3 regions of the Planococcus sp. VCh962 genome follow, and region 2 is predicted to be linked to each of the others. Evidence: riboswitches for the same ligand, from Rfam matches in the RefSeq annotation. Region 2 holds a riboswitch; each other region holds the start of a gene.
The links. A riboswitch is a leader RNA that binds a small molecule or an ion and turns the genes downstream of it on or off. The one in region 2 is predicted to bind S-adenosylmethionine.

Region 1 (10,785 bases), on a different contig from region 2:
AAAACCGATCAACTCTTCGTTTTTATCTACAATCGCAGAATATGAACCATCCAGCCCTTCAATTACTTCTTCCGCTGTAAGTTCGTTATTATAAAAATCATAGGGTTTTTCATATTTCCACTCAAGAATACATTCTGCTAAATTTTTAGTCATACTTTTGGCAGATAAGTCCATATATAAAACTTCCTTTCTTTTTTAAAAAAAGAATACTTAGTTCAGCAGAGCAGTTACATTTTTAAAAATTCAAACCTGCTGCCATTAGTAGCCTGTATAAAAGTTTCAACTTCTTTAAAACCAACTTTTTTATAGACTTTTATCGCTCTTTGATTAAAAGGGGCTACCGATAAGGTAATTTCTTTCGGATGATATTTTGATTTAGCGAATTCTAGTCCATCTTTTAAGAATTCTAAACCGTTTCCATTTCCAGTTAAATTTGGTTTCAAGCCTAATCCTATATCAAGGGTATCCTTCGCAAGTAGATTAAAACTATAAAAACCCACAACCTCCTCATTTTTAATGACTACATAATAAGATTCCTTTCGTTTTTCTGAATCAAGAAATTCCTGCAAATCTTCCTGATCCGCATCCATATCGTAAAAAGAATACTCATCGTTATAATGCCAGTTAGTTGCGATTTCTTCTGCCTGTTCTTACGTCATTGCTTGAAACGTGTAATCTATTATTCTTCCCCTCTTCACTCGAATTCTTTAATAATCTGAAATTTACTTATACAAAGTTTACCATAAATACCATTTAGGAATTTTTCACGAGTAAAAAGAAAAATTAAATAAAAACCATTCGTAAAAGTACACTTATATTGAAAAGAAACCATCTTAGAATAGATGGTTTCGCTTGTTTTATATTTTTAGGAAGACATTATTTTTTCGCCACAATCAAAAATCGTTTCGAATTTGTACAAATTCCTTTTTCGGTCCGATTGTTTTCAATAAAAGTATTTAAATGAGAGAAATCCTCTTGTTCTTCCCCAAAGTTCGGAATGATCGGCGTGTGCTGCAGCAAGAAGATTAAATCTTCGGGTCTTTGATAATATTCCATAATGTTGTATTCATAAGTTTGTACACTAGAAAACCCGTATTTTTTTAGTTCATGCACGTATCTTTCTTTAGAAGTGCCATCAACTTCCTCAAAGGATTGTCCTCGTTCAAATGTAGTTTTGATATTCAGTTTATCAGCTTCACTCACTTGCTGGGTTAAGAACGTGCCTCCTGCTTTTAATACGTTGGCCACTTCGCCTGCATTGAATGGCGCATGACGACTCGCTACAATGTCAAAGAACCCTTCAGGAAATGTTAATTTTTCTGAAGACATATGAAAAAATTTCACATTCGGTATACTAGATTTTTCTATGTTTTCTTTTGCTGTTTTAATCATTCCATGCGATAAATCAATGCCAACCGTCAAAAGCATCGAAGAAGCGATCGTTAAGACATTTTCTCCCCCACCTGTCCCAATATCCAAAAGAACATCCGTTTTTTGAGATCTTTTTTTCACTTCATCATAAAAATCCCATTCCGGAACATCACTTAAGACTTGTAATTGGCTGAAGTCCCATCCGTTTAAATTTCCAACATTCTCATAAAATTTTCTGTATTCGGTCTCATTCATTAATAGCTCCACCTTTCAAATGTAAAAATGCTCATCGATTTCGTTCCAAGTCTAGCTTCTCTGCTGAAATAGGCGCACTACCCCCTTTACAGCTGGTACGCGTTTTTTCCAGCCCGAGAACTAATTACTTCGAACATTTGGATAAAACATTCCATTCACCTCATTTGAAAAATAAAGTAAGTATATTCTAAATATAGTAAATTGTATATCTCATTTCTGCTCGCTTATAATAAGCGTTCGTAAAAGTACGCTTTTACGAACCAAAGGGAGAGAAGAGCTGTTTTTCAGCATCCTCTCTCCCTCTTTTTTATTCAAGCTTCTTCTGATAAGTCATCATATGTTAACTAAAACATAACAATAATAACTGAGCAAAAGGTATATTGCCCTCTGCTTAGTTAATATAGATAAAGGAAAAAGACCAAAAAAGCCAGAATAGCCATGCTCCTTGGAAAGCGAGATTCAATGGCACTAAACATCAGGCAAATGCCGTATTATTCCTGTGTTCCGATTTGGCAAAACAGATCAATAGTGTCATTTCACCAGTTGATGGAGGACTCGTAGCAGGTAAATTGCAGAAATAAGAAAAGCTATCCCAACAGGTTATTTTTATGACCTGTTGGGATAGCTCTGTTTAACTTCATCTTGTGTGTTATTGGGCTCCCGATCCTCCGTCAATGACGAACTCGGCTCCAGTTGAATAACTGGATTCATCTGAAGCGAGGTAGACGACCATATTCGTCACTTCTTCGGGTTCGCCTGCACGACGCAGCGGGAAACTTGCTTCGATTTCGGGTGTGAGAAGCCCCTCTGTCATCGGCGTTTTGATATAGCCGGGATGTACCGAGTTGACGCGGATGCCGTATTGTCCAAGTTCCAAAGCAGCTGCTTTTGTCATTCCGCGCACAGCGAATTTGGAAGCCGTGTAAGCAATTTTTTGTGGAGCGCCAATGATGCCAGCCAACGACGAAATATTGACGATTGAGCCCCCACCATTTTTCCGCATGGAAGTTGTTGCATGTTTCATGCCCAGGAAGACCGAAAGTTGGTTGACATCGATGACTTTTTGATAAGAAGCGACATCCACTTTTTCGATTTCTTCGGCCGGCAAGTCGATCCCCGCGTTATTGACCAATACATCCAATGGACCGAATGTGTCTTCAGTGTGCTGGATGACTTCTTTCCAATCCTGTTCGTTGGCTACATCCTGTTTGAAGAAGCTAACGTTTTCGCTGAATTGACTTTCCAGTTGTTTGCCGGCTTCTTCGGAAATATCCGTGAATACCACTTTCGCTCCTTCAGCTGCCAATCTGCGTACGCCTGTTTCTCCCATACCGCGAGCGCCGCCAGTAATCAAAATAACTTTTCCTTCTAATCTTGACATATTAATTCCTCCTCATAATGGTTAAGCTTTCAAAATTCTGAAAGTGTTTTAACTTTGCCCTTATCCCTCAGTCTAATATAATGACAGAAAGGCTCAACCAACAAATCAGCAAGAATTTGTTGGTTTGCGCTAAAGGCCAAGAAAGTGCAGGTGAATGGTTGAATGCAAAGCCGACGTATTAGTGCAAAGTCGAAAATCCGAAAAGCGCTGGTTACTTTGATGCTCCAAAAGCCATTTGAAACAATCACCATATCGGATATCACGCATCAGGCGCGTGTGAATCGCAGTACTTACTATTATCACTATTATAAGAAAGAAGAAATTCTCGAGGAAGTGGTTAAAAGATCAGCTCATGATTTAATTGCTTCGATGAAATCTCCTTACGAGAGCGGTTCTGAATTCCAGATTAACGATTCAGTTTTACCATCCACTCTGACACTGTTTGAACATGTCCATCAATACCGATACTATTATCAAGCACTGCTGACGAATGAAAACAGTTTAAATTTCCAAAACGAATTCATCAAAATTCTTAAAGGATTTTTGGAAAATGCAACTGCAAATCTTTTTAAAGAGAACGATGATTCTTTAATCGATCAAAATATTTACACCAGCTACCAGGCTTATGCCGTGCTCGGGATGATCAAGCACTGGATTAAAGATGAGTTTCAACAGTCCCCCCAATATATGGCGGAGCAACTGACAAAAATCCTTTACATGAGAATGGACAAATTCCACTTTAATTTCACTTGAACATCGCGCCCCCAAAGAAACAACTACAAATCTATAAAGTGATTTTTCCTTATTTGAAGCAGCAGTGCAAATTTTGAATTTACACTGCTGCTTTTTTACACCTATCGCTGAATGATTAAAACCGTTCGTAAAAGTACACATTTACGAACGCTACTAAACTCTCTAGAAAACCACAAAAAAGAACGTTCGTAAAGGTCCTAAAACACTTTACGAACGTTCACAATTTTATATAGACATTTAAGAACAGTATAAACCAGATCTTCGCACTGGCAATTTAAACTAAAAAGTTCAATTTTAAATCTGCTACATTATTAAACCGTGTTTAATATGCGGTGACAATCCCTTCAATTTCCTTCATCACTGCAGCAACTTCATCTGCACGAATCGGTTCTTTCCTCAACACATGGATCGTTTCACCTTCTCGCGTCGACTGTACCGCGATTTCTTCAATCCACCGTCTCGGAATCCCGACTTCTTCCAGTGAAGCGGGCAAGCCGATTGTTTGATAGAATTCTTTTAGCCGCTCCACTTCATCCGTTTTCCCTTCGAGCAGCAATTGCACCAATACGCCATATGCCACTTTGTCGCCATGCAGCGCCTGATGGGATTCAGGTGCGATGGTCATAGCATTGTGAATGGCATGGGCCCCCGCCACACGGCCGTATTTGTCTCCGAAGCCGCCGACCATGCCACCCAGCATAATGATGGTTTCGGCCACTTTAATGAATGCATCTGATAATTTTCTTTGTTTGGCGTCAGCAATGGCCGATTCTGCATTCTGGAACATTTCGTCGGCACATAATTTGGCGGTGTAGTGAGCGATTTTCAAAGCGATTGGCGGGTCTTCAAAACGGCTGATCTGAACATCCGCTTCGTACCATTTCGCAACGGTGTCGCCGATGCCAGCGACGAGCATCGGAACCGGTGCGCCGATTAATACCCTCGGTTCGACCAGCAGCAAATCGACACTTCCCGGAAAGATGGTGTAATGGGTCATCGTCCCTTCATCCGTATAGATGACGCTTAAAGGAGTCCACGGCGCACAGTTCGATGCCAGTGTCGGAATCAGCACCGATTTAATGCTATTTTCATGGGCGACGGCTTTTGCGATGTCGAGCACTTTGCCGCCGCCCGCTCCGATAATGGCATCGGCTCCTAATGCTTTCGCAATTCCGGAAACGCGGTTGATTTCAGTCAGCGAACACTGTCCTTGGTAAATTTCATATGCCACTTCCACTTTGTCGAGTTCCGGAAAGAACGGGCGCAAAGCTTCCCAGGACTTGGTACCAGTCAAAATCAAGACCTTCTTGATATTTCTTGCCAGCAATTTTTCTTCGAGCCCGCTGAGGACATGGGTATTGCAGACATATTCAGCCGGCGCTCCTTTTACGATAATGTCATCCACAACAATCTCCCTTTCTTAGCGGTTTGCCATCCATTCCGGCTTGCCGAATCCTTCAAAATCTGAATCGATCAATGCTTCGAATTCAGGTGATTCCACGATTTCCACCAAGTCTTTTGAAAGCTGGGTGTCTTTGTTTTCCGTTTTAACCGCTACCAAGTTGCGGTACTGGTCCGGCATATTTTCAAGCACCAATGCATCAAGCAGGTTCATGTCAGCGGCCAATGCAAAGTTCCCTGGAACGGCTGCCAAGTCTGAGCTTTCAACAGCACGCGGCAGTCCGCCTGCCTCGATCGGCTGGAACACCAGATTTTTTGTGTTGGTTTGGATGTCTTTTTCAGAAACGGTCAGCTCTTCGGCATCCGGGTCCAACGTGATCAAGTCATGATCCTGCAATACTAGGAACGTCCGGGCAGCATTGACCGGATCATTCGGAATGGCAATGGTCGCTCCGTCTGTAATTTCTTCAATCGAATCGAATTTATTCGAATAAATACCCATTGGAGCTGTCGGCACTGTAATCAGGCCAGTCAAATCCATGCCGTTTTCTTTCGAGAAGTTTTCCAAGTAAATCGAGTGCTGGAACAAGTTGGCGTCCAAGTCGCCGTTGTCCAAAGCGTTATTCGGCTGGATGTAATCGCTGAATTCAACGATTTCCACGGTGTAGCCTTTTTCTTCAAGGGCTGGTTTGAATGCCTGGTTCAGCATATCGCTGTACGGTCCGGCTGTACCGCCCAGTTTGATGGATTTGCTGTCGGCGCTGGATTCTTCCCCGCCGCATGCAGCAAGCAATGTCAATAATACGAGTAGGATAGCTGGCAATAAGAATTTTTTCATGTAAGTTTCTCTCCCTTTTTTATCGTTTGTCTATTGCTTTGGACGTCCAGTCTCCCAGTTGCTGAAGGATTTGGACGAGCACAATTAAAATGACTACGGTGACGATCATGATTGTGTTGTCGTAGCGGTAATAGCCGAAACGGATCGCCAAGTCGCCGATGCCGCCCCCGCCGACCACTCCCGCCATTGCGGAATAGGCGACGAGTGAAATGATGGTGATGGTGATCCCTTGGACAATGCCGGCTTTCGCTTCCGGCAGCAGCACATCTTTGATGATCATCCACGGTGTGGCACCGACAGCCACTGCAGCTTCGATGACGCCTTTATCGATTTCGCGCAGCGACGTTTCGACGATGCGGGCGAAAAACGGAATCGCTGCAACCGACAAGGACACGCTTGCCGCTGCTGGCCCGATGGTGGAATCCACCAATAGTTTCGTCAGTGGAATCAAAGCGACGAGCAAAATGATAAACGGAATCGACCGGATCATATTGACGATGAAGCCTAATACGGATTTGATGAACCGGTTTTGCAAAAACAGCCCTTTGTCTGTGACAAACAAAACAATGCCGAGCGGCAAGCCGATGACAATGGCAATGGCGAGTGACACACCGATCATATATAATGTCTCGCCGAACGCTTTTGAGATGTCCGGCCATAATTCCATCATATGCTGAAAATCAAATCCCATTTAAAATCACCTCCACATTGGCTCCCCGGCCCTCCATATAAGTGATGGCCCGGTGGATATTATCCGGTCTTCCCTGGATTTCCATCAAAAACAGCCCGAGCGGCTTTTCTTGTATGTATTCGATTGAGCCATGCAGGAAATTCCCTTTGACATCAAAATGCTGGACCGTGTCGGTGATGATGCCTTCTCCGGCGACTGCCCCTTTAAACTGCACTTTGATGACGCGGCCGGTGCATGCTGCAAGAATCGGCAGCGGCACATCGAACGATACGACGGATGAGATAAATTCCTTCGTCAGTTCGGCTTTCGGATCGGAGAACAGCTCGTAGACTTCGCCTTCTTCAATGACTCGGCCTTCCTGCATAACCGCCATGCGGTCGCAAATTTCCTTCACCACGTTCATCTCATGCGTGATTAATACGATGGTAATGTTCAGCTCCCGGTTGATCTTTTTCAACAGCCGCAAAATGGAAAGCGTTGTATTCGGGTCAAGGGCGGACGTCGCTTCATCGCATAACAGCACGGAAGGATTATTCGCAAGGGCCCGGGCAATGCCGACACGCTGCTTCTGGCCGCCGCTCAATTGCGCTGGATAAACATCTTTCTTGTCGGTCAGGCCCACCATCTCAAGCAGTTCATCGACGCGTTTCGCGATTGCTTCTTTCGGCAATTTGGCCGCTTTTAACGCAAAGGCGATATTTTCAGCCACCGTTTTTTGGCTGATCAAGTAGAAATGCTGAAAGATCATTCCGATCTTCAACCTTGCCTGCCGCAGCTTTTTACCTTTCAGCTTGGTCAAATCAACGCCATCGACATGGATTTCGCCGCTTGTCGGGCGTTCCAGCAAGTTCATACAGCGCAGCAAGGAGCTTTTCCCGGCCCCAGAGTAACCGACAATCCCGAATACCTCGCCTTCGTTGATGGTCAGCGTGACGTTATCGACGCCGGTAACCGTCCCTTTTTTCGTTTGATAGTCTTTTGAAAGATTCGTGATGCTTATCATGGTGTCCCTCCTTTTTTTGCCAATAAAAAATGCCTCTTTCATTTAGAAAGAGGCACCGAATGGATTTGGCTTATCTCTCAGAATGAAATCATTCTGCAGGAATTAGCACCTTCTCAGATCGCTCTGTAGGTTGCTGGACGTCATCGGGCCTGTCCCTCGGTCTCTCTTGATAATGTTCCATATGCAATTGTTTTTAACATGTTTCTAATAGTATTAAAGATTTTGAAAACTGTCAAACCTTTTTTAAAAATAATCTAATAATAATATCAATTTGAATCTTAAAGAGACATTTCTTCGTCTACCCGGTCGATCACTACGAACGGCGAAGAGCCGTCAAAATAAAACCCTTGTTTCCCGGTCTTTGACACTTGAATCGCAGCTGGAATTTCCATTTCAGCCATGATCCGCTTCACTTCCGAAACTATTAACAAAAACGTTTCTTCCGGAACGCCTGTGATAACATGGGTAAACAGGAAATAGTCTTTCAATGACCACGGAGTCGCCGCTTCGCCGCGCCGCGTTTTCACCAGCAGGTAGCGCAGCACATTGGCATGGATACGAGACAGCTGTTCCGTGATGCCGTTATAAGTCAGCGTAGCACCGAATTTATTGAATTTAAGCGAGATGACATCTTTCATCTGTTGTTCATTACTTTCTTCTTCCGAGCATAGCACCGCACCGAACGGGGTTACGATCCGATAAGCATGGCTCATGAGCATGCCGTCATTATAGCAAAGCTGCGTCGACAACGATGTATTGCTGGAACGATCCACCATATTGCAAGACGGAACCTCTCCTTGGATAGCTGTATGAAGAGCGCTGTTCGTCACATACAGCACGGCTCGGCTGATTTGTTCAGCATTCAGCAAAAATCGATCATCGGTATAATAAGTCTGGCTGCTCAATGCCTGCTGGAGATACATGACCGCTTCGCTATGGATACCTGAACGGTAAGCTAAAAAGCCGAGACGGTATGCCGCAATCGGATTTTGGGGATCGTAAGAAAGAACTTGTTTCAGAACATTTTCCGTATCCTCATAGATGGTTTGATGGCCAGTGTACGAGTGCATGCCGTAGCGCAATAAATAAGACACTAGTTTTTTCTTGATGAAGGTATAATAAGTGCGATAATCTTCATCCTCTAGCACGAGTCTTTCTAATTGGCTGTGCATGGCATCGTATACTTCTATCTTGGAATAACTTAAACTGCCAAGCCTGGTTTCCCCAACGCTCAGCAGTTCTTGCTCCAATTCTTCTAGTTCTTCTAAACTGATCCCCTGAAAGCGCATGGTGTTCCTCCCGAATAAATACTAAACAACTTAATTCTTTATTATATTTCATGCATATTGGACATGATTTTGATTTTAAGGAAAATAAAATAAGATAAAATTTACATTTACACTAAACTTGCATCGTTTTTCATGATACCAATGCTTGAAAAGATACACAATAGGGCAAATGATTATTTTATTGTAAAAGAATTATTAAAGCGTTTTTTTAAAGAGGTATTTGTATCTATGCATTGCCAGTTATTCAAATCTTTATCCTGTTCGAATCATCATTCGCCTGGCCGCTGTTCATTGCCAAACTGCTTCTTCTTACTGTAATTTATTAGGTAAAGGAGAGAAAAATCATTCCAGAGAACGGTTTTACTTTCCTTACAGGTGAAAATACTTTCCTTCCGATCTCGTTTACTTTCCTTCCGATCGAGAATACTTTCCGCACCGCATTATTTTCTCCAAACCATGTCCCGTTTCCACGTAAAAGCAAAAAAATATGCGCTTCATCATGATTCATTGAAACTTTCCGCTCGCCTAAACGTAGTACAAGATGAAGCATTTTCAAAGAATTGAACTTATATTTAACCGATTTTGTCCCTTAGAATGTAGAGGAGATAATTGAAGCTGCTTTAACTAATAAAAGAGGTGAGACAATTGAGAAGTGGAAACCCGAGTTTAAATGATGAGTCGTTCAAAAAATTCGACGGAGCTGTAGCAGGCAAGCAAATGACCATCCAAGGCACTGTAAATAAGACCTTAATCCTAATGCTTTTATTGCTGGCTACGTCCGTCTATTCCTGGAATCAGTTCCTCAGCAATCCAAATAGCGCAATGCCGCTAATCCTGGTGGGAGCCATCGGCGGACTGATTGTAGCTTTAATCACGATTTTTGTACCGAAAGTGTCGCCTTTCACAGCACCTCTCTATGCTTTATTGGAAGGGTTGTTTCTTGGCGCGGTATCTGCGCAGTACGAAGTCCAATACGGCGGCATCGTCTTCCAGGCGGTCCTTCTGACAATCGGTGTGCTGCTGAGTTTACTGCTCGCTTATAAATCCGGGTTCATCAAAGTGACGCAGAATTTCAGATTGGGCGTCGTCGCTGCTACAGGTGCGATTTTCATCGTCTACCTGATTTCATTCATCGGCAGTTTTTTCGGTTTTCAAATTCCTTACCTGCATGATGCATCGCCGATAGGCATTGCAATTTCTGTTGTCATTGTCATTATCGCCGCTCTTAATCTGGTGCTGGACTTTGATTTTATTGAAAATGCATCCGAAAGACGTGTCCCGAAATACTTTGAATGGTACGGCGCTTTCGGTCTGCTGGTGACATTGGTTTGGCTGTATCTTGAAATTCTTCGCTTACTGTCGAAATTGCGCAATCGCTGATCAGGAAAACGTCCTTCGGGGCGTTTTTTTTTTGCCGATTAAAATATCCTCACCGTAGCAGAAATCCCTAAAAATATTCCTCACTCGAATGTCTTCAACTTATCCTTAACTATTAATTGTTCCCGAAGGCAGCTTGTTTTCCAGATAAAAATACAAAAACCGCAATCCGAATCATTGCGGTTTTTCAGGGCGATATTGAATTTAAGTTCACACAATTTTCTTGCACAATCCCATTCCGCTTCCGGCTGTTCATGTTCTTCCATCAATCAATTTATTCACTGCGTGAAAGTCAGGAATGGCAGGAATCGCACCTTTTTTAGTTGTTCCCAAAGCCGCAGCCGCGTTAGCGAATAAAATCATTTTTTCAAGGTCTTCTGCTTGGACTAAATCCCAAGGGGCCTCTTTCTCAATAAATTGATACAG
Region 2 (10,785 bases):
TGGAATAAAGGAGATTCCGTTCTCTGATCAAAATAGAGTCTGCATCACCCTTTTATCTTTGATGAAGCTGCGGCGAAATTTACGGATAACAGTTTCATAAGTTTCAGCCGAAAAACACCGGCATTCCTATGCCGGTGTTCAACTTCAATCAGTTAGTTCTGCACACTTTCTTCTTCCTGATAAACAGGAACCCAGCCTTCAGTCGTAACGAAAATGCGGACAGCGACAACTTTGCGGTCATCGGCCAATGTGAAGTAATGCGTGATATTTTCAGGAACCGAGATCAAGTCTCCCGGAGACAAATGAACTTCAAAAAAGCGCTCGTCTTTTCCTTGGATAATGAAAACACCGTGTCCACTGACAATGTAGCGCACTTCGTCATCTGTATGGATGTGTTTGCGCTGGAAGTTCTTCAGCAGTTCATCCAATTTCGGATTCGAATCGGAAAGCGAGATGATGTCGGCTGCCTGATAACCGCGGCGCCCTGAAATATCGTCGATTTCCGCTTTGAAGGCTGCCAGGATTTCTTCCTTTTCTTCATCGCTAAGATTGAATTTTTCGTGCAGATGCTCCGGCAATTTGTTGATGTCCCAATGCTCGTAAATAACTTCCTGCTGTTCCAGGAATGCTGCCACTTCGTTTTGTGCTTCGATTGTTTCATTTGTTCCTTGAATTTTGATGATTGCCATTATGAATCTTCCTTTCTGGTTTAAGTTTTAATGTGAATGTACTTGATATAAAGCCATTTGGTACTGGAATAGAAATTCACTGGCCTCCAGCAGCTTTTTGGCTTCAAAGCCGTTTTTGCCCCACACGGTAATGCCATGGTTCCGAATCAGCACTGCGCCGCTATCGGAGGTCAAGTTTTTTTGGAACTCTGCCGCTAGGTCAGGGATGTGTGCGTGATTTGGAATGATCGGGATGGTCAATACTGCATCTTCATCCCATAAGCCGAATGCTTTGATAAGTTCAAGGCCTTGGAAATCAATTTTTCCACGGTCCCCGTATATTTCCGAAATGACGTTATTGGCAACGGTATGAACATGGAGGCTGCATCCCGCAGCCGTTTTTGAATAGACTTCACAATGCAGCAAGGTTTCAGCCGATGGCTTCAGATGTGTATCATCGACTGCCTTGCCGGCGGCATCCACCAGCAAAAAATCTTCTGCAGTGCGTTTGCGCTTGTCTTTGCCGCTGGCCGTCACCAGAAATTCAACAGGTGAATCTTGAACTTTGATGGCGAGGTTGCCGCTCGTTCCCATGAACCAGTCGCGGAGCGCCAATTCGTCTTTGATATCTGCGAGTTCCTGCCACCGTTCCTGAAGCGCCGTCATAGTTTCACACCCAGACGCGCATCGATGATGGAAGTGACATCCCGGAAGTTTTCAAACGGTTCATACGGCAAGCCGAGTTCTTCGCATTTTTCGATTAAAAAGTCTCGGGCAATGACGAGGTCAGCCCGTTTCGCTGCTTCGAGATCGGTGATGGAATCTCCGATGACGATGCTTTTCGCGCCGTCTTCGAGCAATTCGCGGATGATGGACGGCTTGCAGCAGCCGCAGCCTTGGCTTGTGCATTCTCCGTCGCAGCCATGCGGAAAAGTGATGTTGATTGTCTCTCCAGAAAAATCCGCTTCGTTGCAATAAACGCCTGCGAAAGGGCCGAACGGTTCAAGGAGTGGATGGACAAAAAAGTCAATGCCGCCGCTGACGATGTATAGCGGAATATCCTGTTCTTTGGCATATGCTATGAATTCGGAAAAGCCGTCACGGATTTGTGCCTGCTCGAGCACATAGCGGATAATGTCCTCTTTTTTCGATGATGGCAGCAGCGAGAACATCTTTGCCACGCCTTCTTTTATAGAAATCCGTTGGGCCAGGATGTCGTCTTTAACCGGTTCCCAGCCGGATGGATTGAATTTTTTCATGATTGCGATGATGTTGTCGTTGTTGGTGACGGTGCCATCAAAATCGCAGAAAATTACTGGTTTACTCAACATGCTTACCCCCATATTGCCAATGCTGTTTTTAATTCTTCATGCTGTTCGGAAGCGTCGGCGAGTGTTGTTTTGCTCAGAATGGCATCAACTGCCTGGCGGAATGCTTTTCCGCCTCCCACTGCACCGTCCGGGTGGCCGTGCACACCGCCTCCGGCATTGATGATGCTGTCGATCCCGAAATCGTTGATCAATAATGGCACCAGCCCAGGATGGATACCTGCAGAAGGCACCGGGAAGCTCCGCTTTAATGGGCCATCCTTTACCAATTCCTCGCCGAGTGCCAGTGCCTGCGCCTTTTCAAGTGCAACACTGCCGTAAGGGGAAGGGAACAAAGAAAAGTCAGCGCCTGCGTAGCGGACCAGTTTTCCAAGTGCTAGAGAGCTAGCCAGCCCGTAAAAGTTCGAAGAAGTGAAAGCACCGCTGAACGCTGGATGGGCCATGAGCGGCAACCGGATATCCGGGTCTTCTGCCAGCTCCTGCAGAACATCAAGTCCGTATGCATGGACATTGAACAGCAGCGCATCCGCACCAAGTTCGCGCGCTTTTTTCGCCTTGTCCCGCAAGTTCGAAGTACGCCCCGATAAATTCACTGCATAAAGCGTCCGGTGCCCGGTTTCTTCAAAGACCTGCTGTAAGACGTTCTTCCCGGTCGTAATCCGCTGTTCAAAAGGCGTCAGCGGATTGTCAAAGAGGATTTCATCATCTTTTACCAAATCCACTCCGCCAAGCGCCTGCTGGCGGAGCTGTGAAGCGAGGAAATTCAAGTCGCGGCCAATGACGCCTTTGAAGATACTCATGACAAGCGGCCGTCCGTCTACTCCGAGTAATCCCCGAATGCCGTCGATGCCGAACCGCGGTCCGGGAAAATGGGCAAGCAATTGCTCATCAAACTCCAAATCGAGCAGCTTAACTTCCCCATCCAGCGATAATTTGCCGAAAACGGTAGTTAAAATCGCCGGCAAATCCGCCGAAAAATTAGCGTTTGGGTATGAAATCTTCACCACCGCTTTGATTTCATCCGGCTTTAGCGGATGCGGGGAATCTTCAAATTCCGTTACCGAAACAACATTTCCTTTATGCTGCTTTAATTGCTGCTGTTCCAATAATGGCAAGTCGGTCCATGATCCGATTGTGAGGCCAAGGGCGATTCCTTCGGCCTTTTTCCCGAATGAACCGGCTTTGCCGTATAACTGGTAAGTCGCTGTCAAATTGCTCACTGCGTTCACGCTCCTGTTAAAAATCAAAATAAAAAACCTCTTCAAACAAGAAGAGGTTAATAGGCTTAACAACTTCTTATTTCTCAGCCGCATCAATCGGCTGCAAGAATTAGCACCGTGTCCGTTATGGACCGGTTGCCGGGTATCATAGGGCTTGTCCCTCCACCTGCTCTGAATAAGAATGTGTATTCAATTGGATTAATAAAGAAATTAATGTTGATTATTTCATGCCTTAAACTTTCTGTCAATAAATATTCGCAAAATTATTTGTAGTGAAAAAAGTTATTGACAGTCAATTCTGAACCGTGATAGGATTCTTTTCAAACAGCATACAGTTACTCAAATAGTACTCTTATCAAGAGCAGGCAGAGGGATATTGGCCCTATGACGCCCAGCAACCGACCGTAATACCTTCGTGAGAAGGGGCGCTTTTGCGCCGGAATGCAGATTCCGCAAGGCACGGTGCTAATTCCATCAGAAATGACCATTTCTGAAAGATAAGAGGCATGGAATCTATCATTCTAGGCCTCTTTCTTGCGGAAAGAGGCTTTTTCTATTGACCCGGAAAGGTAGATGAATGATGACCATAGCATCCAAACAATACGAAGCATTAACATTAGAAAGAGCCATTGCAATGGCTCAGAGCCTATATCCATTCCCTGAAGGGGCCGAACTTGTATGCCGCGAAATCGGCGATGGCAACTTGAATTACGTGTTCCAGATCAAAGATCAGAAAAGCGGAAAGGGCCTGATCATCAAACAAGCCTTGCCGTATGCGAAAGTTGTCGGGGAAAGCTGGCCGCTGACTTTAAAACGCGCAACAATTGAAGCGAACGCTCTTCAAAAACACGGAGAATTTGCACCTGGGCTTGTACCATTCGTTTATGCAACCGATGAAGAACTTGCGATTACCGTGATGGAAGACTTGTCTCACTTGACGATTGCGCGCGATGGACTGATCCAGGGTGCGGCATATTCAAGACTGTCGGAAGACATCGGTGAATATTTGGCGCGTACGCTGTTCCATACTTCCGATTTCGCACTGCACCCGTTCGAGAAAAAGCGCTTAGTGGCCGAGTACTCCAACCCGGAACTGTGCAAAATCACAGAAGACCTTATTTTCACTGACCCGTTTTTCAATAACGACACCAATAATTACGAACCGGAGCTGCAGCCGACTGTCGAAGCTATCTGGAAAAACGGTCCTTTGAAACTTGAAGCGGCAAAGCTGAAGTTCAGCTTTTTGACGGAAGCGGAAGCACTATTGCATGGTGACCTCCATACCGGCAGTATTTTCGCCAGTGAATCGGAAACGAAAGTCATCGACCCGGAGTTTGCTTTTTATGGTCCGATCGGCTTTGACGTCGGCTTGTTTCTCGCAAACTTGATTGTCCAGTCGCTTACACGAAGCGGCGAAGAACGCCAAGTGATCGTGAACCACATCGAACGCACATGGAAAGTTTTCTCAACCCAGTTCTCAGAGCTTTGGGATCAGAAGGGCATTGAAGCATTCAAAGAAACGGCGGGCTATAAAGAGTTTGTACTGGAAAAGATTTTCCGTGACACACTTGGCTTTGCCGGCTGTGAATTGATCCGCCGCACAATCGGCCTGGCACACGTCAAAGACCTGGACGGCATTGAAGATGCGGAACTGCGAATCGGTTTAAAGAAACAAGCTTTACAAACTGGCGAAGCGTTGATTTTAAAACGTTCCGAGTTAGGCTCAATAGATGCAGTAACCGGTCTGCTTGAGGAGTTGGAGCAATGACCATTCCTTTATCAATTGCCTGGACAGACGGGCAGTTGGTCATCTTAGATCAACAGAAACTGCCACATGAAATCGACTATATAACACTTGAGACAATCGAAGATGTCTACGAAGCCATCTTCACGCTGAAAGTGCGCGGCGCACCGGCCATCGGCATTGCCGCCGCATACGGCTTAGCCCTTGCAGCGCAGCGCCATAACGCTGGAACGCTGGAAACATTCCTGCATGATGTCCGTAAAAAGGCAGTTTATCTCGGAGAGTCACGCCCAACAGCGGTCAATTTGATGTGGGCGCTTGATCGGCTGCTTGAAAAGGTTCAGAAAGCTGAAACTGTAGCAGGCGGAAAAGCACTGCTCATCCAAGAAGCGGTACGCATCCATCAGGAAGATGAAGCTTCTTGCCGGCAAATCGGCGAATATGCCTTGTCGCTATTGGAAGGGCATAAACGGGTTATGACCATCTGCAATGCCGGCTCGATCGCCACGGCGAAATACGGAACAGCATTGGCGCCGTTTCATCTTGGAAGCGAGCGCGGCCGTCAATTTGAAGTGTTTGCATGTGAGACCCGACCGGTATTCCAAGGTTCGCGGCTGACCGTCTGGGAGCTCCAGCAGTCAGGAGTGGATGTCACACTCATCACCGATAGTATGGCGGCCCACACCATTGGAGCAAAAGACATCGAAGCCATTATCGTCGGTGCAGACCGCATTGCGGCGAACGGCGATACCGCCAACAAAATTGGAACACTTAATCTGGCAATTCTCGCTGATGCTTACGGGATTCCGTTTTATGTAGCGGCACCCGCATCAACATTTGACCTCACTATTGAAAGCGGGACAGAAATACCGATTGAAGAACGAAAATCGGAAGAAATCACCCATATCGGAAACCGCCCGGTGGCACCTCTGGGCACCAAAGTATTCAATCCGGCTTTTGACGTGACCCCGTCCCGCTTTATCACCGCAATCATTACTGAAAAAGGGATCATCAAACCCGATTACCATCAAAACATTCCTGGAGTTCTCAACTTGTATGCAGGAAAAGGAGAAAAATCATGAAAAATTTCTAACGATAGGACAGAAAGCTATAGCTAGAAATTTCCCAAATAGCCGTTAATTTTTAGAGTAGCAAAATGAACAACGCTGCCAACAGTTTATGACAAGCTAAAAAGAACCGATTCAGTAAATCGGTTCTTTTCTTATATCCAACGGTCTTTCACAAATAACACAAAATGGATTTCTCTATCCAATAGGTAAAGACTGTTTCAGGACTTAGTTTTTCGTACTCCTTCAGCTTCAGGTACATATCCAGTCCGTCCGAAACGTCATGCCATAAATCCATAAAGGCGAAATCAAAATGCCCTTCAGCCATGCGAGTTTGTGCATATTCAAAAGCATCCGCTTTAATGATGTTGATTTTGTGGGCATTTTTGAATTGCGGAAGAATATGCCTTTTAAATAAACGGATAACGTTCTCGTTACTATCGACAATGGTAACGCTGTCCACATTATCTTTTTCTGAAACCATATAGGCATAATAACCAAGCCCCAGACCAAATGTAAGCACCTTGCCAAAAGCCTGCTCAATCGGTTCTTTCATTGTTTCAATTTCATTTGGTGTGATGGTCATCCAAACCCGGCCATTTTCCAGGACAGCCGGAAACGGGAATTCCGTTTCAAAAAAGCCGACTTGCGGAATCTGCCTGCCTTCCTTTGTTCTGATGATATCGTTGCTGACAAACCCTTCAAAAGGCTTATATTTCTCATACGTTAATTCGCTGTTGCCAATTTGTATCCGTGGTATTTTGATGTTTTGGTAATAGGGATTATTGGCGTAGTCAGAGGCTTTAAACATATGGAGCATCTTATTGAAATAGTTGTGGAATAAGGCTTTGTCTTCAGGATTGTCGACAATATCAAGCCCGAAAGCGGCAGCGAGTATCACGGCAAAGGCATATTCAGAAGACACTCCGGCACTGACTATCTCATCCATTTCTTCTTGGCTAATAAAGTCTGGTGCATTGTTCAAATAATTGCTCAGCAAGGCAAATACTTTGTAATTGTCTTGTTTTATTTTCTCATCCATTTGATGATTGCGTTCCATCTTCTCACCTGATTTAAAATTATTTATTGTTTTCTTCAGGCCCACTTATATAAGGCGCTTAGTTATCATTTAACCAGAACAAAAAAATTTTCTCTAATCATTTGCTGAAAGTGCAGATTTCCATGTGTTCTTGCCAATACAAAAAGACTGCTGGTCAACGAAACATCGAGCAGTCCTTTACTATTCTTTTCGAATGCTTCTATTTATCAGGCACGTAGCTCGAGATGACTACTCCGGAATCGGTAGTCCGGCTGTCTGTCAGCATGAATTTCTTCTGATCCATCCCTTCTCTAAACAAGCGCTTGCCTTCGCCCAGCACAAGAGGGAATGTTAGCAGATGCAATTCATCGATCAAGTCATGCTCTATTAGCTTCTCAACCAAAGTTCCACTTCCATAAACCAGCAATTTCTGTTTCGCTTTCTTTAAATTTGCAATCTCTTCTGCAGCATTTTCTTTAATGAACGTTGCATTCCATTCCGCTTCAGTTAAGGTTGTCGTTGCGACATATTTGGCCATTTCGTTTATCCGATGGGCAAATCCTTCTTCATCTTCCCTCTCTGGCCAGCGTGCTGCAAATTCCTCATAGGTGATCCGTCCAAGCAATAAAGAATCGCTCGCAAAAAGCAAATCCAACTCGAACTTGGCAATTTCATCGTTCCAGTAAGGGGCGGTCCAGGAAGGCGATTCCATGACTCCGTCCAGCGTCACATACATCGACACGACAATTTTCCCCATATGAACAGCTCCTTTTTGTCGGCTTTAAAGAAACAGCAGATAATAATGTATAGATTCTCCACTGGCAAAAGAATTCCTTTATTTTGAGAGGTGCAATTGGATAGAAAACAGGCCAATATACTGTTAAAATTAATAGAGGAAAACAATTTTGAATTTTCCGAATTAAATATAGAGAGAACAGGGAAATTTGATTTCCAAAAATAAATATGTGAAGAAATTCAAACTAATCAATATGGCTAAGCCACCTGTAAGAAACCAGCCATTGAAAGGAGGTATGGCTTTCCCTTGCTCGACAAAAAAGTGTGAACCGCGGCGTGACTCCAAGGACAGCGTTGTATTTCGTAGAAGCTATGGTTGATGCGAAAGGAGTCTGGAGTAAGATGGGCACTGCTTTTATTAAAGTAGCCGCTGTTTATCTGTTGATCGGTCTTTCTTTAGGGATTTATATGGGGATAGCCGAAAGATTCGAATTTACCCCTGTACACGCCCATATCAATTTGGTTGGCTGGGCTACTATGGGGATATTCGGGCTAATCTATAGCGCTTTTCCAAGAGCAGGAAACAGTGCGTTAGGCAAAACTCATTTTTGGCTCCACAATATCGGAGCACTGCTTTTATTGGGAGGCATGACTCTGTTTTCCATTGGAGAAGCAGGGACAGCCTTACCAATTGCCATTATTGGAGCACTGACCGTAATAGCTGCCACTTTAGTATTTATCGTGAATCTGTTCCGGAATGTTAAAGCACATGAAGCTTTCAGAAGAAATGAATAAAGAAAACAAGTTAATTGGAGACACTTTATTTCCCAGGAAATAAAGTGTCTTTTTCCTTTTAGAAGGAATTTCCTTTTCTATCTATTGCTAATCGAGTAGACTTTATTTAACAGGAAAAGGGAGGACTACCGAATGCAATGCAAAAATTGCTCCGTAACGGAGTTGAAGTTTGAGATTAAGGTGGAAGGCGAATCCAATCTGTCGGCATTGCCGCAAATATTTGACCATATGGAAAGGCGAGGCATTTCTGTGAAAGCGAAAAAGCAGGGGCTTATCGTTCCTGAATCCGGCGCAAAAGAATTTATGGATTTCTGCCGGCACTTTATGGAACTTGAACAAGTCACGTTCAGAGTTAATACCGAAGTTTGGAAGCCGTTTGCCGAAATTGAAACGGTGATGGATATGCAATGGATCGATGAAGTGATCCAGAAAGAATTGCTCACGTGCCATTACCAGCCGATCATCGATGCCACTGGGAAGATTTTTGCCTATGAAATGCTGGCTCGTTTCCAAAACGAGGATGGTTCGGTCATCTATCCAAGTGAGATCTTTCCCGCTGCCAAAAACCGGGGGCGCCTGTACGCGCTTGACCGGGTTTGCCGAATGACCGCGGTTAAATATGCTGCAGCTTTAATAGATGTAAAAGCATTTATAAATTTTATCCCGACTTCAATTTATTCCCCGGAATTTTGTCTGCGTTCTACTACGGGTTTGGCAAAACAATTGGGTGTGAACCCGGAGCAGCTGGTATTTGAAGTGGTCGAAACTGAAAAGGTGGAAGACTTGGAGCATTTGAAGACCATCCTGGCGTATTATAAAGAAAAAGGATTTGAATATGCACTTGATGATGTTGGGGAAGGCTACAGTACGATAGAAATGCTGGCCGATTTAAAGCCGAATTACATGAAACTGGATATGCAATATGTACAAGGAGTCTCAAGTGACTCCATTAAGCAAAAGGTAGCGCTGCAGTTTCTTAAGAAAGCGCTTGAAGTCGGTTCTGTACCCCTCGCTGAAGGGATTGAAGAACGGGCCGACTTTGACTGGCTGAAACAGCAAGGCTACCAGCTTTTCCAAGGCTATTATTTCGGTAAACCCGCTGCCAGTCCGCTGGAAGTGAATTTTGCCTTCTCGGTTTGATAAAAACATGTTTTAAAGTAAAGTTTCTAGAGTTAATCATTAAAAATACTATAATATTAAGAACAACCATAGAGAAAACAAAAACCAGGAGGAATGGTTATGCTTTCATTCGATCCAAACCAACAAACAGAACGTGAAAATTATAAATTGCTGGTCGGAAGCGTCATTCCTCGGCCGATTGCTTTTGTCACCAGCATGTCAGCAGACGGCACCGTTAACGCAGCCCCATTCAGTTACTTCAATATTGTTTCATCCGACCCGCCGATGCTGTCGGTTTCTGTCCAAAGCAGAGCAGGAACGCCGAAAGACACAGCGCGCAACGCCATGGAAACCAAGGAATTTGTCATCCATGTTGTCGATGAAACGAACGTTGGGGAAGTCAATAAAACAGCAGCATCCCTGCCGCCAGAGCAAAGTGAAATCGATCTGACGGAACTGACGCTTATTGATAGTGAAGTAGTGAAAGTTCCATCGGTCGAGCAGACAAAAGTACGCTTTGAATGCCGGCTGGAGCAGGCAGTGGAACTTGGGGGGACCAGCCTCCTTATTGGCAGAGTCGTCCGGTTCCATATCGACGAGTCCATTTATGATAACGGGCGCATCAACCCGGAAATTCTGAAGCCTGTCAGCCGCTTGGCGGGAACCAATTATGCCAGGCTCGGCGGAATTTTTTCAATGAAAAGACCTGATTAAACCTAAAATACCCTTTGAGAACAGTAAATTTCTCAAAGGGTATTTCTATTTTTTCAACAGCAAGTACATAAAATAAGAGGCACCGATCAAAGCAGCCATTATGTCGGCAGGAATGCCATTCGGCTCCAGCAAGTTGCGGCCGACAGTATCAGCCAACAGCAGCAGCCAGCCGCCAATCAAGATGGCAAGCGGCAGAAACAGTTGGTTGCGCGAGCCTGCCAGCACCTTGGTGATAACATCGACATGAAGACAATCTAAAGTTGTGATGAAAGCGGAAGAAATGAAGAAAAAGGCATCCTCGCTTAGACGAGGATGCCTTTTTTGTATTTATTGCACTGAAGTAACAATAGTTTTGG
Region 3 (10,785 bases), on a different contig from region 2:
AATACCATTTTAAATAAACAGAAAATTCGATGCTATTATCGTGTTACTTAGATATAATAATTTAAAAGAAAAGGAGGTATTATTAGATGGCGCATATAAGTGACTCTTTAAAATCTATAGAACGCATTATCAATGAACGGGAAGAAGAATATTTGAAGACATTATACAAGCTGCTCCGGATTGAAAGTGTCAGTGCTGAAAATAGAGGAATCGATGAAGCCTGCAATATGCTGCTAGAGCTGATGATAAATACAGGAATCAAAACGAAGATTATGCCTTCAGCAGGAAATCCTTTTATCTATGGTGAAATCATCCAAGATCCGGAAGCTTTTACTTTATTGATTTACGGCCATTATGATGTACAGCCCCCAGATCCTGTTGAAGAATGGCTGTCACCTCCTTTTGAACCCACTATACGAGACGGAAAGATTTATTGCCGAGGTGTCGGGGACAATAAAGGTCAGCTGATGGCCCAGCTATTGGCAATTAAGAGTTATCAAGATGTTGAAGGGAAACTTCCAATCAATATAAAATTTTTGTTTGAAGGCGAAGAAGAAGTTAGCAGTCCAAACCTGGCGGCTTTTGTAGCAGAAAACAAAGAGATGCTGAGAGCTGATCTGGTTTATACTTCAGATGGTCCAAAACACGACAGTGGTGCCCCATTGGTTCTTTTGGGCGTGCGGGGAATCTCCTATATTGAATTCACGGCAAAAGGCGCAGACTGGGATAACCATTCTGGCAACAAAGGAAATATTGTTCCGAATCCGGCATGGAAGATCATCGATTTATTGAATACGATGCGTGATTCAGATGGCCATATTTTAATTGAAGGTTTTTATGACAATATCCGCCCTATTACTGAAAAGGAAGAAGCATTGATCCGAAGTCTGCCATTTGATCGGGAAAGTATCGCGAATCAGATCGGCTATACCGGCTTTAACATGGACAAAGAAGAGTATTACCGAAAAATGACCTTGGAACCGACTTTTAATATCGCAGGTTTTACAAGTGGATATGGTGGCAAAGGTTCCAAGACCATCATTCCTTCCAAAGCAGTACTTAAAATGGATATCCGGCTGGTTGTTGACCAAGATCCCGATGACATCTACCGGAAAATTGAAGCGCACGTAAAAAAGCATGCACCGGATATTTCAGTGAAGAACCTCGGCGGCATGAAACCTTCCCGGACTTCGGCTGATCTTGAAATTGTGGATGTAGTAAAAATGGCGGTTCACAATGCGTTCAGGCAAGAGCCTGTTATGCAGCCGAGCATGGGTGGCAGTTTGCCGGATTATGTATGGACTGATGTACTGAATACACCATCACTTATTGTGCCGTATGCAAATTTCGATGAAGCCAACCATTCACCCAATGAAAAAATGGGCATCATTGATTTTATCAACGGCATCAAATGCACCTGCCATGTCATTGAAGCGATTGGGAAGAAAGAGAAATTCATGCATTCTCCATCCCCACCTCCCCTCTAGAGCAGGTGTCTTGCTGATGATTAATGCAGGATAAATCATAGCTTGATTTCATCAACAAAAAGAATTGAATTGGCAGCTGACATAATACAAATCTGAAAGTATAACTGTCTTATTTATAGGCTGTTGAATTACGCACCATGTTAATCCTCCTGAAGAGCGGGTATAAGTAAAAGAGAACAAAGGAGGCGGCCTTGCATGGAAATAATGGCAGAAAGAGATTTATTGAAAGACGATTATGGCAATTATTATATGGTCTCTAATGTAAGCGGGGATTCCTTGACTGTAGTGAATGCTGCTTTATATTATGCATTTAATGAAATGCTTGATGAATCATTAGTAGCCAAAGTGAAGGAACAATATCCGAATGAGGTAGCATGCGGTAAATATTTTGCCGATCAAGTAGAGGCGCATATTGAAAAGCTTGAAAGCGGAAAGCTGCCAGGCGGAATTTATGCTATTGAAGAAGTAAAGCAACAATATAAATTGCACGTCAAGCCTATTTATGATGAGTCCTTTCATGTATAAAAAATGCCATTCCGGAAGAATAATTCTTCCGGAATGGCATTTTCTTTTGATCTATATACATTTTCCAAAGCCTCTCGAGCATATAAAAGAAGTGTTTCCTCAATATCAGAAATGACATTAAGCGGTTGTTGTTCTTGGAAAAATTAATATTGCCAATAAGCCCTATAACTTTCTGCTTCCTGCCTTTATATGTGAAACGGCTGACAACGAATCACGTCTAATTCAAAAAGGAGAGATTCAAATGAAACGGCTACGGAAAGCGGGAATTCTTATCTTTTTATTGATGCTGTCTGCTTGTGGCTCTGAGCCTGTGATGCCGGAAGTGGGGACTCCTGAGCCTGAGACGGAAATACCGCAAGAAATGGAGAAGTCTGAAGGTGAAAAGGCAGCAGCAGAGGAACCGGATGCAAACCCGAAAGATCTCTATGCGTATTTCATGGAAGACGGCACGACGGCAAAGTTTAAAGGAGAAGGAAATGAATTTGCGGCAATTACGCTTCGCACCGAATATTTGGAAGAAGATCATGTAGCTGTTTACGAGGATAATGGTGGAACTGTAACATTGCGGGTTTATCGGCTTCAGGAAAATAGAATCGATTTAGTTAAAGAAGAGCCGGAGTATTATGAGGATTATCAGCCGACGACAGAAGAACTACAGTCACTGGAACCGATTGCGCTGTTTCTGGAAGTTCCAATAGAAATAGGGGATAAAGTCAAAGGAATGACCGTCATCGAAACTGACGCCCAAGTAGAAACACCATACCGCTCTTTTGAAGAAGCGATTCTACTGGAAAGCACCAGCGAAGAAGGTGCCTTGCTTCGGACATATCTCGTCAAAGGATTTGGGGAAGTGAAACGGGAATTTCGGATGGGTGAAGGAGAGGAAGAGTTTATCGTGACCTCTTCTTTGGAATCAATCGAATAGTCTAGTAAGCAGTTTGCCCATGTGTTGAGTGCATGGGCGTTTTTCGTTTTAAGATTGAATGAAATGAATGATTGGAGAAAGGAGTGACAAAGCAATTCAATCCGTAGAGTTTCTTAATCTCTGCTGAATATTAATTAATAAATCGAAAGTGCAGAGAAAGCTATTAATTTATTAATTTGCTGGGTATAGTTCGTTATACATATAAAAAAGAAGTGCGAACTATGGAGAAGCTTTCGATTTTAGGCTGTGGTACGATGGGGCATTCTATCGCATTGTCGGCCGCCTGGGCTGGGCATTCGGTAAAAGTTTATGGCATTAATGAAAAAGACCTTGAAAATGCAGGGAAAGGGCTGCGCAATAAACTCAGGGTCATGATTGAAAATGGCTTATTTGACGAAAGAGAAGCTGAACGAATAAAAGATCGTATCCATTTTTCAATGTCTCTTGCGGATGTGGTTAAGGACGCTACGTATATCATTGAAGTAATTCCTGAAATATTTGAATTGAAAAAAGCGATGTATAAAAAGCTTGAAGGAATGGCAGGGGAAGAAGTCATTATCGCAAGCAACACTTCCGGCTTTAAGCCGAGTTTATTGGCTGAAGATATGCAGCATCCGAACCGCTTTATCGTGACCCATTTCTGGAACCCTGGCCATTTGATTCCTTTAGTGGAAGTAGTCAAAGGAAAATATACTGACGACACAACGGTGGTGCGCACCATGGATGTACTGACTGCTATGAATAAAAAACCGATTTTATTGAACAAGGAATTGCCGGGTTTTATTGGAAATCGTCTGCAGTATGCATTGTTCCGGGAAGCACAGGACTTGCTCGATTCAGGGGTTGCCACAAAAGAAGACATCGATGCTGCAGTGACATATAGCATTGGGAGACGTCAGCCGGTAACCGGACCACTGATGACAGCGGATATGGGCGGATTGGATGTATTTTCTGCCATTTCGGATTATTTGTTCGAAGATCTTTAGAAAGCGCAGCGTTCTGGAGAGGTACTGACAAAATTGGTGGAAGAAAAGAAATTCGGAGATAAAAATGGTGAAGGTTTTTATAAATGGGATCCGGAAGTATCTGAGAAAATCAATGCTAAACGAGAACAGACACTCATTCATTTCCTGAAAAATGATATGAAATCTGCTGGAGAAAATGAATAATGAGTACTGGCAAAACCGAATAAGAAAAATAGAAAGTAATTATCAGAGACCGCTACACTGAAAGTGAAAGAGGTACCTGTCTTTGAAATGAATTGAACAAATTCGAGGAGAAGTCCTGAACACTGTTGCCTTAGAAATGCTTGATCGATATGGAAGGAACCACTGATATAGCTATTTGTAATGTTAATAAAAGTGGCTTGAGGAATGGATGGCCAATCTATATTTTAGATGGGACTATATGGGGCAGTAAGGATTTGGGAAGGAAGCGGCTTAGAAAGCGCTTCCTTTTTTCTTGCTCTCAGTCGAAAGACTGAATTGTAATACCAATAGCCGAAAAAGGGTTTCTTTTTTCAGAAAACTCTTTATAATGAACAATTATGAACAAAGGGAGATGAGGCAATGTCGAACCTAAAAAACGATTCTTTACATTTGCACCGACAACATCAAGGGAAATTGGAAGTCCGATCAAAAGTAGCGGTGAAGAATGAACGCGATTTAAGCTTAGCCTATTCTCCCGGAGTAGCTGAACCGTGCAAGGAAATTGCACAAGACCGCAGTAAAGTATATGACTATACGATGAAAGGCAACACTGTGGCCGTTGTCACTGATGGAACTGCCGTTCTTGGACTTGGAAATATTGGCCCTGAAGCGTCATTGCCGGTGATGGAAGGAAAGGCTGTATTGTTCAAAGAGTTTGCTGGTGTGGACGCTTTCCCGATTTGCTTGAATACTACCGATGCTGAAACAATTATTCAAACCGTCAAATTGCTGGAACCCGGTTTTGGCGGGGTGAACTTAGAAGATATTTCCGCTCCGACATGTTTTATTGTTGAAGAGCGTTTGAAAGCAGAAATGGGCATTCCGGTGTTCCATGACGATCAGCATGGAACAGCAATTGTTACATTAGCTGGTTTGATCAACGCTCTAAAATTAGTCGGAAAAAATATTTCAGAAACAAAAATAGTCGTCAACGGAGCAGGCGCTGCTGGCATAGCGGTGGTTAAGCTATTGAGAAAGTTCGGCTGCAGCCAGCTGATCATGTGTGACACCAAAGGAGCTATTTTTGAAGGGCGGACCTACGGCATGAATCCGTTCAAGGAAAAAGTTGCAGAAAACACCAATACGGAACGCATTGAAGGATTACTGAGCGAAGTGATCAAAGGTGCAGATGTCTTTATCGGGGTTTCAGCAGAAGGTGCTCTTACCCAGGACATGGTGCGCAGTATGGCTCAAGATTCCATCATTTTCGCAATGGCCAATCCAAATCCGGAAATCCTGCCGCATTTGGCGAAAGAGGCAGGGGCTCGTGTAGTGGGAACTGGCCGCTCTGATTTCCCGAATCAAGTCAATAATGTATTGGCATTCCCAGGGATTTTCAGAGGTGCATTGGACGTTCAGGCAAGTGCAATCAATGATGAAATGAAAGTTGCGGCTGTACATGCGATTGCCAGTTTGATTGAGGATAAGGCAATCCATGATGATTACGTGATTCCGGCTCCATTCGATCTGCGGGTAGCACCAGCAGTGGCAGAAGCTGTTGCAAAAGCAGCAGTGGAAACAGGTGTAGCAAAATACGCATCTGTGCAGGAAAATCAGTCAGTTGAAGTTGCGACCGGGTCAGGCAGTTAACATATATATAGAAGAAAGCCGTTCAATCTAATCGATTGAACGGCTTTTTTGTTGGACAAGAGGAGAAAAGTTGCTATTTATCGTATAGACGATGTGATTCCGGCAGATTCCCGGACTTTCTGCAATGCTTGTTCCAAGTCTTCCAGTAAATCATCGGTATGTTCCAATCCGACTGACAGGCGCAATAATCCGTCTGTAATGCCCCGCTTTTCACGTTCTTCTCTCGGCATAGAGGCATGGGACATCGTCGCTGGATACGATAAAATCGACTCGACTGCGCCTAAGCTGACAGCGAAGATGGGAATGCGCAAGCTCTCAACAAACGTCCAGGCAGCTGCTTTATCTGCCAAGCGAAATGACAGGACTGCTCCTGCACCTGAGGCTTGCCGTTCATGGATCGGGTAGCCCGGATGGAAACGAAAACCCGGATAAAAAACTTCTTCAATTACCGGATGGCTGTGCAGATAATCGGCGATGATGCGAGCTGAAGCGGCTGACTGCTTGAGCCGGGCCCCCAAAGTTTTAATGCCTTGGATCAAGTTATAGGAATCCTGTGCTCCTAAAACAGAACCGAATGTGTTTTGAATAAACCCAAGCCGGTCGCCCAGTTCCACATCTTTTGTAACGGCAAGCCCTGCAATGATATCACTGTGTCCAGAAAGGAATTTCGTCGCACTATGAAGGACAAGGTCTGCTCCGAGGTCCAGCGGATTTTGATAAAGCGGCGTCATGAAGGTATTGTCGACAAATGTCAGGCAATCGTTGGCTTTTGCCAGTTTTGCGGCAATTTCAATATCGGTGATGTTCATGACTGGATTAGAAGGTGTCTCAATATAAATCACTTTAGTATTTGGCCGGATTGCTTCAGCCATTTTACTTAAATCGGTCATATTGACAAACGTGTAATCGATTTGGAATTTGTTCAGCACTTCTGTAACAAAACGGTAAGTGCCGCCGTAGACGTCTTCAGACACCAATACATGATCGCCTGCAGAAAGAAGCATGAACGCGGAAGAGATGGCGGACATGCCGGAAGCGAACGCAAAACCGCGTGTGCCATTTTCCAGTTTGGCGATTGTTTCTTCCAGCTTTAAGCGCGTCGGGTTTCCTGAACGGCTATAATCGAAAGGACCAAATTCATCAAAGCTTGGCTGGTGAAAGGTCGAAGACAAGTATATAGGCACATTTACTGCACCGGTTCGCCGGTCAACTCCGGTTGAATGGATAAATTGAGTTTCCAAATGATCGGTCATAAGTGACAAACCTCCTCTTCAAATTTGGCGAAAGCCTAAGGGAAATCGATGATTAAAACTTCGCCATCTTTTTAATAAAAACAGGGGCTTTCTTCAAAAAAGAAGAAAGCCCCTGTTCAGGAACACAATCTTCTCATCTTTTAGGCGAATGCCTATTGGAATTAGCACCGTGGCCGCGAGGCTGGTTGCTGAGACATCATAGGGCCAAATCCCTCCGTCTCTCTTGATAAGAAATTAAATATGAAGTTATACGCTGTTCGATATTTCAAAGTTTAGAGCAATTCGAATAGAAGTGCAAGGGAAAAGTGAAAATTATCAAAAAATGACTTTGAACCGAAAGGGAGTTCGGCAACAGTGCATTTCTTTTAATTCGAATAGCGAAAGGTTATAATTAGCAATATCAATCATTAAAAGGGGAATGTGGATGTATATTGTGACGTCAACAGTAGAAGTGCCAGAAGAAAAGACAAAGGATCTCATAAAAATATATCAAAATCGTTCCCGGCGGGTGGACCAGGCCGAAGGCTTTCATCAGTTTCGCCTGATTCAGAACACTAAAAAGTTAAATGAATTGACGGTGCATTTGGAATGGCATTCAAAAGAAGCTTATTTGAAATGGGTCCGAAGCAATGAATTCAAAGAAATCCATGAACTTGAAAAACATTATCCGGACAAGGCATTAGCAGGAATCGTGCCGAAAGTCCGGCAATACGAGGTCGTCGCCGAATGAACAAAGCTATTAAAGATCAAATCGCCTTGGAAACAGCCACAAGCATTTATGAAGCGTATCCAAGCCTTTGGGAACGGTTCGGTGAACAGGGCTTCCAGCATACCGAGAAAGACAATCATCATCATTTGGATCATCTCGAAACAGCTTATGAACTGGAAGACAAACAAGTATTTTTAGATTACAGCCGCTGGCTGGAAACGGTATTGAACAGCCGCAATGTGGAAACAGCACTCATCATTGATAATTTTGAACGGCTCATTAAGATTCTTCCAGGAAAAACGGAAAAACTTGAAGAAAACTTTATGCTGGATTGCCTTCGGCAAGCAAATAAATTACTTTCTAAATCGTAGCAAAAGGAGGTTGAGGAGATAATGCAGCCAACCCAACTAGCGGAATTGTTTCTGCAAGGGGAAGATATGGAAGCATTGCGCCAGATTCAATCTTTTCTTGAAAGCCATAGCCGAAAAGAATTGTTCGACCAATTACTGACGCCGGCGATGTATCATGTCGGCACGTTATGGGAAAACAATGAAATCACAGTTGCCGATGAACATTTGGCTACCGCAATCTGCGATTTCGTGGTATCTGCTGTAGAAAATAGAAAACTGGCAGAAAGCGGCGGGGAAAGAAAAGTCATGGTATTGGGGCCAGAAGGAGAAGACCATTATATCGGATTGAAGATGGTGGCATCTCTGTTCCGGGAATATGGCTGGTCGGTCCAATATATGGGACCGAATCTGCCACTGCCGCATGCTTTGGAAGCAGCAGAAAAATGGAAACCTGACGTCATTGCTTTGTCGGCAGCGCTAGCTTACAGATTGCCTTTATTGAAAACCTACGTAAATGAATTTTTGGCATTGAAGTTCCAGCCGGCTGTTCTGGTCGGCGGACGTGCAGTCAATATTTCGAATTCGAATTCTTTAAGAAACAGCGGGGCAATGGTGGTAAGAGACTTAAACCAATTAGAACTTTGGATCAAGACGGGAGAGAAGCCTGAAAATGACTACGAAATCTCAATTTAATGGTTTGCCGCTCCCGGCATTTAAAGTGAACAATGAATTATCTGTAGTTGACTACTCTATTGAAGCATATGAATTATTTGGAGAATGCCGCAAATTCACAGATATCGTTGATGCAGATAGTTTGCAAAAAGCTCGGACTTTGCTGAGTTCCGAACCCCTTCAGCCTAAATTTGAACTGAATTTCGTCTCTAACAAAGGCGATTTATTTTTAGCGGATGTTTATGGCAATTGGAGTGATCCGACCTTTCTTTCTCTTATCATTGTGCCGAAGGACAATCAGCTGGAACGTGTTTCGGGCCAATTGGCCAAACTTCGGGAAAGACTTCGGGAAACGGATTATGATCTTTTTCAGGAAAAAGAACGAACGCTGGAATTGCTTCAAAAAGTGAGGGAATTATCTGCACCATGCATCCAGTTGGATACACAACGGCTGCTCATTCCCTTATTTGGCGATTTGACTGAAGAACAGGTATTGGCATTTACGCCACGCTTGCTGGTGCGCATTTATGAAACCCAGGCTGACACTGTCATTTTTGATTTGACGGCAATGGGAAAGGTTACCGATGACGGACTGCGCCATTTGGATTCCCTTCTTCAATCTTTCAGCTTGATGGGCACATCCAGCATCTTTACAGGAGTCAAACCGGAACATGCAAAGCGGCTGCATCTCATGCGCACAAAGCTGCCGATGTGTTTTGTTTCTTCCTTGCAAGAAGTGCTGTCTTCCGATAGAGGGCATAGCAAAAGCTGACTCTTTTCGCGAGAGTCAGCTTTTTTGTATGGCTTATTCCATGAGCGGATAAGATGTATTTATTTGGAAAAACCGATACAATATGAAGGACAAGGAGTGAAGACGAATGCACATAAAGAAATTCAAAGATATTCCTCTATCCGTATTGGATTTAGCACCGATCAACGAAGGCAGCGATGCATCCCAGTCGTTCCGCAATAGTGTCGAGCTCGCGCAGCATGCTGAAAAATGGGGGTTCAACCGGTATTGGCTTGCTGAGCATCATAATATGCCCGGAATCGGCAGTTCGGCCACTTCCGTATTAATTGGCCATATAGCCGGCGCGACTCAAAAAATACGGATCGGTTCGGGCGGGATCATGCTGCCAAACCACGCACCGCTTGTCATTGCGGAACAATTCGGGACGCTAGAAGCGATGTACCCGGGCCGCATCGACTTAGGATTGGGACGGGCTCCAGGCAGTGATCAGGCTACGGCTTATGCGCTTCGCCGTACGCTGCAAAGCAGCGGCGACGATTTTCCGCAGCAAGTGGCAGAGCTGGAAAACTATTTTTCCGACAAACCCGTAGGACGGGTGCGTTCTTATCCAGGAACGGGACTTCATGTGCCTATCTGGCTTCTTGGGTCAAGCGGCTTTAGTGCACAGCTGGCTGCCATCAAAGGATTGCCATTCTCATTCGCCAGTCATTTTGCACCTGACTTCACCATGCAGGCGCTGCAGTTATATCATCAGAACTTCAAGCCTTCTTCAGTATGGAAAGAGCCTTATGCCATGGTCGGCGTCAACGTTATTGCAGCAGATACACAGGAGCGGGCGGAGTGGCTGGCAACTTCAAGCCAGCAGCAAATGTTCAATTTGATGAGAGGCATGCCTACTGTTTTTACGCCGCCAATCGACGATTTGGAGGAAGTCTGGACTGACCGGGAAATCGCTATCTTCAAAGAAAAAATGGCGACAGAGTCCATGATTGTTGGCACACCGGATGTGGTGCTTGAAAAACTTCAGAACTTTGCCAATAAAACACGTGCCAATGAAATTATCATCAATTCACAGATTTTCCATCAAAAAGACCGCTTGCGATCTTATGAAATTGTTGCGGAGCTGATGGAATAGAATTTTTTCCCCTTAAAGCCCTTGGTGGCTTTAAGGGGTTTTTTACAAAATAAATCCGCCTCCTTTTTCAAAGAGGCGGTGAACGTGAAGAACTTTAATGAAGATTTTGTGCTTTCTTTTCTTCACTTTTTACTTCTTCGACTGCGTCGTCTTCTTCCACAAATGAAAAATCAGGTGCTC

Region 1: another riboswitch for S-adenosylmethionine. It lies ahead of AC3AQ9_RS02895 (methionine ABC transporter ATP-binding protein); the one in region 2 lies ahead of mtnW (2,3-diketo-5-methylthiopentyl-1-phosphate enolase).
Region 3: another riboswitch for S-adenosylmethionine. It lies ahead of AC3AQ9_RS18100 (aminotransferase class I/II-fold pyridoxal phosphate-dependent enzyme); the one in region 2 lies ahead of mtnW (2,3-diketo-5-methylthiopentyl-1-phosphate enolase).

The regions. Positions count from the first base shown of each region.
Region 1 is NZ_JBYLHS010000001.1:552,086-562,870, reverse strand. It holds gene AC3AQ9_RS02935 (GNAT family N-acetyltransferase) at 1-174, opposite strand, end outside; gene AC3AQ9_RS02930 (GNAT family N-acetyltransferase) at 228-635, opposite strand; gene AC3AQ9_RS02925 (class I SAM-dependent methyltransferase) at 877-1,626, opposite strand; gene AC3AQ9_RS02920 (glucose 1-dehydrogenase) at 2,276-3,007, opposite strand; gene AC3AQ9_RS02915 (TetR/AcrR family transcriptional regulator) at 3,170-3,760, shown strand; gene AC3AQ9_RS02910 (iron-containing alcohol dehydrogenase family protein) at 4,083-5,165, opposite strand; gene AC3AQ9_RS02905 (MetQ/NlpA family ABC transporter substrate-binding protein) at 5,181-5,999, opposite strand; gene AC3AQ9_RS02900 (methionine ABC transporter permease) at 6,019-6,690, opposite strand; gene AC3AQ9_RS02895 (methionine ABC transporter ATP-binding protein) at 6,680-7,693, opposite strand; SAM riboswitch class I at 7,761-7,869, opposite strand; gene AC3AQ9_RS02890 (tetratricopeptide repeat protein) at 7,972-8,982, opposite strand; gene AC3AQ9_RS02885 (Bax inhibitor-1/YccA family protein) at 9,628-10,362, shown strand; gene AC3AQ9_RS02880 (PfkB family carbohydrate kinase) at 10,612-10,785, opposite strand, start outside.
Region 2 is NZ_JBYLHS010000003.1:126,557-137,341, forward strand. It holds gene AC3AQ9_RS11835 (acireductone dioxygenase) at 153-689, opposite strand; gene AC3AQ9_RS11840 (methylthioribulose 1-phosphate dehydratase) at 717-1,334, opposite strand; gene AC3AQ9_RS11845 (2-hydroxy-3-keto-5-methylthiopentenyl-1-phosphate phosphatase) at 1,331-1,996, opposite strand; gene mtnW (2,3-diketo-5-methylthiopentyl-1-phosphate enolase) at 2,002-3,216, opposite strand; SAM riboswitch class I at 3,290-3,398, opposite strand; SAM riboswitch class I at 3,566-3,720, shown strand; gene mtnK (S-methyl-5-thioribose kinase) at 3,794-4,984, shown strand; gene mtnA (S-methyl-5-thioribose-1-phosphate isomerase) at 4,981-6,042, shown strand; gene AC3AQ9_RS11865 (O-methyltransferase) at 6,200-7,087, opposite strand; gene AC3AQ9_RS11870 (dihydrofolate reductase family protein) at 7,287-7,823, opposite strand; gene AC3AQ9_RS11875 (cbb3-type cytochrome c oxidase subunit I) at 8,204-8,596, shown strand; gene AC3AQ9_RS11880 (EAL domain-containing protein) at 8,729-9,736, shown strand; gene AC3AQ9_RS11885 (flavin reductase family protein) at 9,836-10,429, shown strand; partial or broken gene AC3AQ9_RS11890 (iron chelate uptake ABC transporter family permease subunit) at 10,475-10,663, opposite strand; partial or broken gene AC3AQ9_RS11895 (MFS transporter) at 10,757-10,785, opposite strand, start outside.
Region 3 is NZ_JBYLHS010000009.1:78,725-89,509, reverse strand. It holds gene AC3AQ9_RS18130 (M20/M25/M40 family metallo-hydrolase) at 87-1,487, shown strand; gene AC3AQ9_RS18125 (hypothetical protein) at 1,683-2,012, shown strand; gene AC3AQ9_RS18120 (hypothetical protein) at 2,254-2,937, shown strand; gene AC3AQ9_RS18115 (3-hydroxyacyl-CoA dehydrogenase family protein) at 3,159-3,923, shown strand; gene AC3AQ9_RS18110 (hypothetical protein) at 3,960-4,106, shown strand; gene ystJ (NADP-dependent malic enzyme) at 4,506-5,735, shown strand; gene AC3AQ9_RS18100 (aminotransferase class I/II-fold pyridoxal phosphate-dependent enzyme) at 5,813-6,988, opposite strand; SAM riboswitch class I at 7,119-7,221, opposite strand; gene AC3AQ9_RS18095 (antibiotic biosynthesis monooxygenase family protein) at 7,413-7,718, shown strand; gene AC3AQ9_RS18090 (hypothetical protein) at 7,715-8,068, shown strand; gene AC3AQ9_RS18085 (cobalamin B12-binding domain-containing protein) at 8,090-8,740, shown strand; gene AC3AQ9_RS18080 (STAS domain-containing protein) at 8,718-9,491, shown strand; gene AC3AQ9_RS18075 (LLM class flavin-dependent oxidoreductase) at 9,598-10,605, shown strand; gene AC3AQ9_RS18070 (hypothetical protein) at 10,700-10,785, opposite strand, start outside.